One region of the Bacillus sp. 1A genome, then DNA from elsewhere that is predicted to be linked to it. Evidence: riboswitches for the same ligand, from Rfam matches in the RefSeq annotation. Region 1 holds a riboswitch; the other holds the start of a gene.

Region 1 (5,089 bases):
CACCTAACATATAAGCACGAGTGAGTCCAGCTACCGCAAGTGCAAGTCCAAGAAGCATACCAATTGCAAATTCCTTTTTCATTACACGGAAAATGTCTTTAAATTTCACCTCTCCAATACCAATTGCACGAGTAATTGTTGCTACAACCTGTGTTCCTGTATTCCCTCCAGTACCTACTAATAATGGAACAAAGAAAGCAAGGGCAACTACAGTTTCAATTTCGTCTTCAAAATACTTTAATACTGTACCTGTATATGCCTCAGCAACAAAAAGAAGTAATAACCATGGTAGTCGTTTTAAGAAAATGCTCCAAATGCTAGCTTCAAAGTAAGATTGATTCAATGGTTCACTTCCGCCTAACTTTTGAATATCTTCTGTAGCTTCTGCTTCCATAACATTCATTACGTCATCAAATGTTATAATACCAATCATTTTATTATTTGCTGTTGTCACAGGTATTGCTGCTAAATTATAATTCAGTAGCTTTTTTATAACTTCTTGCTGGTCAATTTCAGCGTGTACAGAAATTACCTCTTGAATCATGATAGTAGATAATATCTCTTCATCTGTTGCTAGTAATAACTCATGTATGGAAACGATTCCCTTAAGATAACCGTGATTATCAAGAACATAACTATAAGATATTGATTCTACATTTCTAGAATGTTCCCTAATGTACTTCAATGTCATTTTTACTGACCAATTTTCCCTAACTGCAACAAAATCACTTGTAACAAGACTTCCTGCCGTTTCAGGTTTGAAAGTCATCAATTTTTTTACGTTATGTTTTGTAATTTTATCTAGATACGCCATTAATTTAGCCTGTCTTTCCGGATGAACCGCTAGAAGTAAATCTACTAATTCATCAATCGGTTGTAAATTTAGTAACTTTTTAGCTTTATTTTCAGATAAGTGAATTAAGATATTATATTTTTCTTCTGCACTCATATATTGAAGAATTTTAGAGCTTTTTAATACCGGAATCGTATTTAGCAATATGACTTGATCTTCAATTGAAAACCGTTTTACTTCTTGCGCAACATCATACGACGGAAGACGTAAAACCTTCTCTGCATCCAAATTATTTTTAGTTACAAGTAATTCCTTTAATAATTTCTTCATGTTAACTCCTCCTCATATTGCTAAGGGAGACTCTAGAGTTTCATGAGTGGTTTTATTTTATTTTATCTGTCTTAAATTTTTTATTAGAGCAATAATAGTTACATTGCAATCAATTCATTAGTTAGAATTACCTCCTTTTTGAATATAGACAAGATAAAAATAAATAAAATTAAACAGAAAAACCTTTACTCAAAAAGGAGTAAAGGTTTTTTCACAATACAAATAAATGATTCTTAAGACAGCTCTGCCAAAATCACAGAGGTGCCTTTCTATCAAATCGTATACCACTCCCTCGTTGAGTTTTAGCACTGTATAGCATAGGTTTTTATAACCAGCTACATTAAGAAGGGCCTTAATCCGACCGTTCCTGTTGACCCATTGGCGTCTCTCGACATTTTTGGGCAGCAGCGTTTCTCTATACAGGAGCCTCACCTAACAAAGATTATTGAATTACTTCAAAATTTAAACCAGAATTTAATATTTGTCAACTCACTTTCAATTTCATTCTTAAAAAAATTTGTAATAGAAAACAAAATTATATTCTATTACAAATTTAAAATTCCATTTAAAAAACATAGGATTCAAATAGAATTCATTCGAAGAAACGTTATAAAACATATGAAATTTATTGTTTATAATCAATCTTTAACTTTATAACAGAAGATGAATGATTAGTCATTCTGTACATCAAAAGAACATTCTTAAAAAAATCTTCTTTTATGATTAAAATCTTCTTTACTGTTTATCAAATTTATATGGTTAAACAACTTAATCAAACTATACACTACAAGTCGAAAATATGTACTTATACAGAATGATTACATACATTTTCTCACATCATTTCTCAAAGGATTATAATGCAATAAAACATATAAAATTAGCAATACGGTTACTTGACAAGAAAAAAATATATATTTATGCTTGCTACACGAAACAAATACATAAAATTTATATTGCTTAACCTGTTAGGTGAGGCTCCTATGCAAACACAGGCTATTGCCCAAAAATGTCGAAAGACGCCAATGGGTAGAACAGGAATTGTCCGATTAAGGCTCTTCTTAAGATAGCTAAGTGATGAATTTTCATTACTTTACGTTGTATAGTGCCAAAGGTCTACTAGGGGGAAAAAAGCCTTATTTAGTCATGCCATTTTGAATCCCCCTAGTTACATACTAGGGGGATTTTTGCGTAAGAAAACAGGGTGTAAGCGATAGAATCTGCCTAAACAAAAATCCTATTTAGTAATTGATGAGAACAAGGTTTTATTCATTAGCAAATGTAATATTATGTTTTGTTTTAAATCAGGAGGATATTAAAATGAAAAAAAATTAAAACTCGATTATCTATTGCTCCTCCCTCTATTCATAACATGTACTTTAGGTATTATCATGATGTATAGTGCGAGTTCCATTGTCGCTGTCCAGCATTACGGTTATAACAGTAGACACTTTGTTGATTCTCAATTAACAAAGCTACTTTTAGGAACAATAGGGTTAATAGTTTGTGCTATACTCCCATATGAAATATGGAAAAAACGAATAGTCTCAATCTTTATTATGGTTGGGGGGATTTTTTTATTAATTATGGTTTTATGGAAAGGAAAAGTGGTAAATAATGCTCAATCATGGATTTTTGGAATACAGCCAGCTGAATTTCTTAAATTAGGAACAATACTCGTAACAGCCCGTTTTTTTGCATTACGACAAGAACAAGCTAAAAATAGCTGGAGTGGTAGCGGAAAACTTTTATTTTTTTTAGCTGCAATTTTTTTCTTATCTTTAAACAACCAAATTTAGGATCAGCACTTTTAATATTAGGTATAGGTTTTAGCATATTTCTTTGCTCAGGAATAAATATAAATCTACTAATCAAAAGAACTGCCATCGGTTCTATTTTGTGGTTACCTATTTTATATTTTTTAATTCAATATAGTTTGTCAGAAGTTCAAAAGACACGTATTACTACGATTTTCAATCCCTTTGTTGATGCACAAGGAAATGGATACCAGCTTGTAAATTCTTTTATTGCCATTGGCTCTGGAGGAATCACTGGTCGTGGATTTGGAAATAGCATACAAAAAACAGGTTATCTTCCGGAACCACATACTGATTTTATAATGGGAATAGTTTCTGAAGAACTAGGATTTATTGGTGTATTTATTCTATTGGCTGGAGTTTTGACTATAGTACTTCGCTCTTTAAAAATTGCACAATTATGTGTAGATCCATTCGGCAGTTTTATAGCAATTGGTATAGGGTGTATGATTGGTATGCAATCCATTGTAAATTTAGGTGGTATTACAGGACTATTTCCTCTTACGGGTACTCCATTTCCATTTATAAGTTTTGGTGGAAGTTCTTTAATGGTTAATTTAATAGCAATAGGAATATTACTTAATATTTCAATTTTCAATAAAATCAAAGTTGATAATTAGAATATTTAATTTTAAAATGTAACATTATTTTTATAATTATTTTTTAAAATTATAAAATCCAGCCTTATTGATTAATCTATATTCAAAGAATTTCCAATTATTTTTTTAACTGTATGAATATTAATATTTATATTTATTTTAATACCCAAAAAGGCAGGCATAAATTTATGCTTGCCTTCCGTTCTCAAAATCAATTACACCTAAAACAACGTGGGGTAAAGCAAATCTAAATACTGACTTCTACCCTCTATTTTTTACTTTTCTAAAAAAATTTCTGCTATTTTATTAGCATATTTATTAGAGTCAAATCTATTATAGTTACTTAGGACTACAACAGACAAATATTCTTTTGGAAACCGCATGAAGTGTGAACGATAACCCGCCCAACTTCCTGAATGTTCCAAGTACCGACAGTTAAAACCTTCAGCAAGCCTTAGTCCAAAAGCATAATCTTCATTGTCAATAATCGTCTCCCCAGTTGGAGAAATTTTCGGACCTATTTCGCTCATTCTTTTAACAAGTTCTTTTCCACCAACGGTACCTGTCGTTAAATTCTCTCCCCACTTTACCAGGTCTTCAACTGTTGCATGAACTGCCCCATCCCCTGTATGTTCCCAAGGGCTTTCATAGATTTTATATGTTCCTTTCTCATTCTTCGAATATCCACTAGTAATTGGTATAGTAGTTGGATAGTAATCTACAATTGTTGTGTCTTTCATATTTAAAGGGTCAAAAATACGATCCTTTGTAAACTGACGTAGAGACTTGCCGCTTACCTTCTCTACCACTTGTGATAATAAAAAATATCCTGTATTGCTATACTCAAATTTTGTGCCAGCTGGGAACCTTGCAATTTGATGACTTTTAAGGTGTTCTAACGATTCTTCCACAGTTAATGTATCAGTATATTTAATATTTGCTGCTTCAGCCAATTCCATATAATCAACTAGTCCACCAGTGTGATGAATTAGATGTCTCAATGTTACAGGTTCAGCATATGCTCCTATAGAAGGGACAAACTTTACAATTGAATCATTTAAACTCAATCTCCCCTCTTGTTCTAAGAGTAATATAGAAAATGCTGTAAATTGTTTAGAAACTGAGGCAATATTAAAAATATTTCTTGTGGTTATAGGTAAATTTTCCTCTATAGAAGCTAAACCAACCGCACCTTTATAAGTCACACCGTTATCAAAACTAGCAATATATGCAAAGCCAGGAGCTTTTGGTGAAAACTTGTTAAATAATTGTTTAATCAATGTGTGCGACTTTTCATTATATGTATTATCCATTTCAATCACGTACCCTTCACTTAAAATGATTAGAAATTTAATAAAAAACACTATATATAAAATGTCAGCGTGAGTGTAAGTGTTTAAAAGTCATAGCATGAGTCGTATCGTCTATTATAAAAAGCAAACTTAATTAAGTCTGTTTTTCAAATGTTCTTCCAAATCTATTTAGTTTTCATACAATATCTTCTGCTTCCGCTGGAACGGATAAGTTTTAATTTCATCTGTATCTAAATTTTC
Region 2 (5,089 bases), 4.2 Mb from region 1:
TTTATATGAATGTGAGTATAGTTTGTTTCATATTTTCCCTATAACAAATCAGACTATGAAACAATTACAAGTAGCAACTGAACGAATGGGGAAAATATTTTTTAAGACTGCTAAACTTTTGCGGAATTTAAGTGACGAACAGCTTCTTGAACTTGGGTATCCTCCTGCAAGCTTATCTTTCATTAGAATGAAAGGATTATATCCTGAATCTGTTATTTCACGATTTGATTTCGTTTTAACAAGTGATAACCACATTAAAATGCTTGAGTTTAATAGTGATACACCAACTTTTATTATGGAATGTTTTCAAATGAATGGAAAAATTTGTAGGAAACTAGGCTATGATGATCCAAACTTGGGTCAAGAACGATTACTATCTTCTGGTGTTACAAAGGCCGTAATGGAAGCGACAAAGGGAATAGATAACCCAAATGTTGTTTTTACAGCACATCATGAACATATTGAGGATTGGAATACGACTATGTATTTGAGTCAGTTATGCCATGTTGAAAATAAAGTAGTGCCAATGTCAGAACTTAGAATTACAAAAGATGCTTTAGTGGATAGAGATGGAGTACAGGTTGATATTTTATATCGCCAAACATATCCGATAGAAGATTTAATTGAGGATCAAGATCCTGAAACAGGAGACTTCGTAGGTGTGGAACTGTTGCAACTTGTAAAAGCCGGAAAGCTTTTTATAATAAATCCTTTGTCAGCATTTTTACTTCAGCCAAAATCAATTCAGTGTCTGATTTGGGGGTTAGCAGAAGAAAAGGCCTTTTATACAAATGAGGAACAACAGTGGATTAAAGAATATATGTTACCTACATATTTAGAACCAGATTTATTTTTAGGAAAAGGCTCTTTCGTTCAAAAACCTTCATTTGGTAGAGAAGGAGACACAATTACCGTTCGCGATAAGGCCGAAAATATTATGATTCAAAATGCACACCAAACGTATAAAGCGTCACTGCCGATATTTCAAAAGTATACAGAACTTCCAGTCGTATCTTTGGAAACAGAGAAAGGGATGGAGAAACTGTCGTATGTGTTTGGTTCGTTTTTAATTGCTGGAAAAGCGAGTAGTATCGGTATTCGCGCTGGGGAAAAAATTACGGGGAATGAATCGTACTATTTACCGGTAGGTATAAAAAAGGAGGAAAGTATATGATTAATTTTTTATTATATTTAGCAGTAACACTGGGCCTTTTATGCATTGGTCTGTTCCTCATGGAAGTGACAACGAAAGTAAAAGAATTTAAGTTAATGGCCCAAGGGAATAAGGCGGTAAGCTATGTACTTGGAGGACGATTACTTGGGTTAGCTATTGTTTTATATTCGACAGCAGCTAATTCCATTTCACTTCTTGATATGGTTTCGTGGGGAGCCGTTGGGATTTTGGCTCAAATTATCGTCTTTTATTTAGCTGAGTGGCTTACACCACGCTTTAATATAAACAAAAGTCTTGAAGAAGATAATCAAGCAGTCGGTCTTTTTCTTATGTTTTTATCGCTTTCCATTGGGATTGTAATTGCTGGTTGTATAACTTATTAAAACCTTTACGTTTAAACGTAAAGGTTTTTATTTTATATACGTTAGTTCGCCATACCTTTCGAAAAAATTGTAGGCTACTGTTGACATCTATTTTAAATAAGAGTAACATTTTCTATGTAATAAAAATAAGTCTCTGTTAGGTGAGGCTCCTGTATAGAGAAATGCTACTGCCCAAAAATGTCGAGAGACGCCAATGGGTCAACAGGAATGATCGAATTAAGGTTTTTCTTAACGTAGCTGGTAATGTACCTATGCTATACAGTGCTAAAACTCGGCGAGGGAGAGGTCCGTAGATTTCTAATTGTTTAGGAATCGTTTATTTGTGTATGCCATGACCTTTACTCTTTTCGGAGTAAGGGTCTTTTTGTTACAAATCTATGAGTAACTTCATAGTATAAACTATAAAATTAAACGAGGAGGTGAGGAGCATGTCAAATTCTGACTCGGTTCCGTTACCCATATACTTCAAATCAAAAATATATGATGTAGGCAGGAAACGACTTGTTCCTCCCTCTATATTTATCATAATGTAGCGTTTATATGCATGTTCAAGCGCCAAACACTGTTACGGTAAAGTGGATAAATTGAGAAACAAAGCGTTTCTTCCTATGTTGTACAGGAGGAGACGATAATATGTTATATGCAAACAAAACTGTGGGTAACACGTCATATAAATTAAGTAAAAAATCAATGAAAGAACAAACAATGCTTCAAAAAAATAAAGATTTATTAATTGAAATCGCAACGAGAGATGTAAAATCTGTATTTGCGTATTTTAAAACAACAAGAGACGGATTATCTATGAAAGAGGCACAAAAACGCATTCAAGTATACGGCCGAAACGAATTAATTTCAAAAAGAGCGCGTATTGCGGAAGTAATGATGAAGCTAAGTGGAATGATTCCAGGTTTTTCAAAACAACATGTGCGTGATGGATTACAATGTGAGAAAATTACTGTGTCTCGAGTAGAATGTTCTAGTGTAACAGGTTTAAACGGTGAATTAAAAATGATGAATGTGCCAGTACAAGAGCTTGTTCCTGGGGATATGATTTTTCTTTCAGAAGGTGATACAGTACCAGCAGATGTACGTATCATTTACGCGAATGATTTATTAGTAAATGAATCCGTGCTAACAGGAAAAGATGCAAGTATTGAGAAATTTGAAAGTTGCTATCACCTTGAGCGTAAACGATTTATTCCTTTAAAACGAATGAAAGACTATAATCCACTTGAACTTGAAAACGTATGTTTCAAAGGGACTCATATTGTTGGCGGAAATGCAAAGGCTGTAGTTGTTTCGACTGGGAAAAATACGTATACAGGAATTCTTCATACTTGTTGCAGTAGAACGTCTTAATGTGTAAATGATGCTAAATATACAAAAACAATGTATAATAGACAAAGTTGAAAAAACGTAGAATGGTAATCTATTTATATAACCTTACGTGATGACGTGGGGTTATTATTTTTTTGGTAGGAGAGGGATTATGAAAAAAGTATTATTAGTTGATGGTATGGCACTATTATTTCGTGCTTTTTACGCAACAAGTGTCTACGGACAATTTATGAAACGACAAGATGGTACCCCTACAAATGGGATTCATGGTTATATGAAACATTTATTAACAGCTATGCAAGCAATTGAACCGACACATATCGTAACATGCTGGGATATGGGTAGTACGACATTTAGAACAGAATCGTTCTCGAATTATAAAGCGAATCGTGTAGCGCCGCCTGAAGAATTAATTCCGCAATTTGATTTAGTTCAAGAAATGACTGCGAAATTGTCTATTCCAGTTATCGGTATGAAAGGGTATGAAGCGGATGATTGTATCGGTACGCTTGCAAAACAATACTGTAATGAAGCGGAAGTTTATATTTTAACAGGCGATACGGATTTACTTCAGCTTGTTGATAAAAACGTTACAGTTATGCTCTTGCGCAAAGGAATTGGAAATTACGAATATTACACACCAGAGAAAATCATGGAAGAAAAAGGCGTAGAGCCGTGGCAAATCGTGCATGCGAAAGCGTTTATGGGAGATACGAGTGATAATTACCCAGGTGTAAAAGGTATCGGCGAAAAGACAGCGTATAAATTGATTCAAGAGCATGGAACAGTAGCAACCGTACTAGAAAATGTAGCAACATTAACGAAAGCGCAGCGCACAAAGATTGAAAGTGATTTAGAGAACTTAAATATTTCATTACAATTGGCACAAATTCATTGTGAAGTTCCAATTTCATGTTTACTAGAAGAAGGATTACACACAATGGATGAAGAAAAACTTAGATTCGTTTGTGAAGAAATGAATTGGGGAAGACCTGAAATATTAATCAATATGCTATAAATAGTTTTGAAAGAGAGGTGTTATATAAGTCAAACTTTGACTTATATAACACCTCTCTTTTTGTTTTTACGAACGGTATAGTAGTAAATAAAATTATATCGAACTCAATTTTAAATATATAAATGTTTCGACAAAATATATTGATAGAAGTTGATGACAATAGCAACTTTTATAATGAAATGAAGCAATTTCAAAATGGTTTTAGGATGATCACATTTTTGTATGTTCACAAAGTTGTCAGAAAATAAATGAAATTTTAATATGAAGTTCAAATGGAATTCACAACAATCAATTATTATAAGGGCACACAGATAATTCCTTATCTTTTATATAAACCATCCCCCAAGGAGGACAATGAAAATGAGAAAAAAAGTGAGAAAATCTTTTAAACAATTATTAATTGAAAATAAACAATCACTATTAAATAATAAAGAAAATATGAAAGAAATTGAAGAGAGAATTGAGAAACGACATGTAGCATATAGTGGTGCCAATAATTAAATAAAATAAAAAAGATAGCCTTTAAAGGCTATCTTTTTTATTTTATATTGAAAAAACTCTATTCCTCTCTTTAATTTTGTAACTATGCAAGATGTTTTTATAGTGTTTTTCTGTCAATATTATTCATTTTTCGAGGTTGTAATTGGTATATATCAATTTTGGAGATTCACTATTCATAATATTACAAAAAATGTTACAATACATTCAAAATTACGCTATAAAATCATTTTAATATGAAAAATTGGAATGAAAAGAAAGGAGAGGAATATGAATAATGGTGTCGCTTTGAAATGATTATTATCATTTCAGTAGGAGTTGATGTAAAACGATGGATAGGTATGAAGAACTGGATTCTATACGAGGAATTTCTTCATTGATAGTAATGATTGGCCATCATTTAATGATTTTTTCAGTATTTCAAAATTACAGTTATGAAGATAATAAACCATTTGTTATTTATCTATTAAAAGAAACACCTGCTCGTCTAATTTTTAGTAGTGGTAACGAATCTGTTATTATCTTTTTTGTTTTGAGTGGATTTGTTTTGTATAGATCCATTCAAAAAAACTACGATAGCTATGGATCATTCCTTTTAAAGCGTATATGTAGAATCTATATTCCATATATCGTAGCAATAATTATAGCTATTTTATGCCAGACTACAATGAGTAAATA

Evidence for each region. A riboswitch is a leader RNA that binds a small molecule or an ion and turns the genes downstream of it on or off. The one in region 1 is predicted to bind magnesium.
Region 2: linked by a shared signal. The riboswitch ahead of ACUN0F_RS25590 (P-type ATPase) and the one ahead of ACUN0F_RS04065 (FtsW/RodA/SpoVE family cell cycle protein) in region 1 are both predicted to bind magnesium.

The regions. Positions count from the first base shown of each region.
Region 1 covers NZ_JBQYLZ010000001.1:801,507-806,595, forward strand. The annotation lists gene mgtE (magnesium transporter) at 1-1,123, opposite strand, end outside; M-box (ykoK) riboswitch at 1,403-1,570, opposite strand; M-box (ykoK) riboswitch at 2,078-2,254, shown strand; partial or broken gene ACUN0F_RS04065 (FtsW/RodA/SpoVE family cell cycle protein) at 2,515-3,557, shown strand; gene ACUN0F_RS04070 (serine hydrolase domain-containing protein) at 3,812-4,849, opposite strand; gene ACUN0F_RS04075 (choloylglycine hydrolase family protein) at 5,018-5,089, opposite strand, start outside.
Region 2 covers NZ_JBQYLZ010000001.1:5,018,997-5,024,085, reverse strand. The annotation lists gene ACUN0F_RS25600 (glutathionylspermidine synthase family protein) at 1-1,174, shown strand, start outside; gene ACUN0F_RS25595 (DUF350 domain-containing protein) at 1,171-1,557, shown strand; M-box (ykoK) riboswitch at 1,683-1,848, shown strand; gene ACUN0F_RS25590 (P-type ATPase) at 2,191-2,916, shown strand; gene ACUN0F_RS25585 (5'-3' exonuclease) at 3,047-3,913, shown strand; gene ACUN0F_RS25580 (FbpB family small basic protein) at 4,274-4,414, shown strand; gene ACUN0F_RS25575 (acyltransferase family protein) at 4,743-5,089, shown strand, end outside.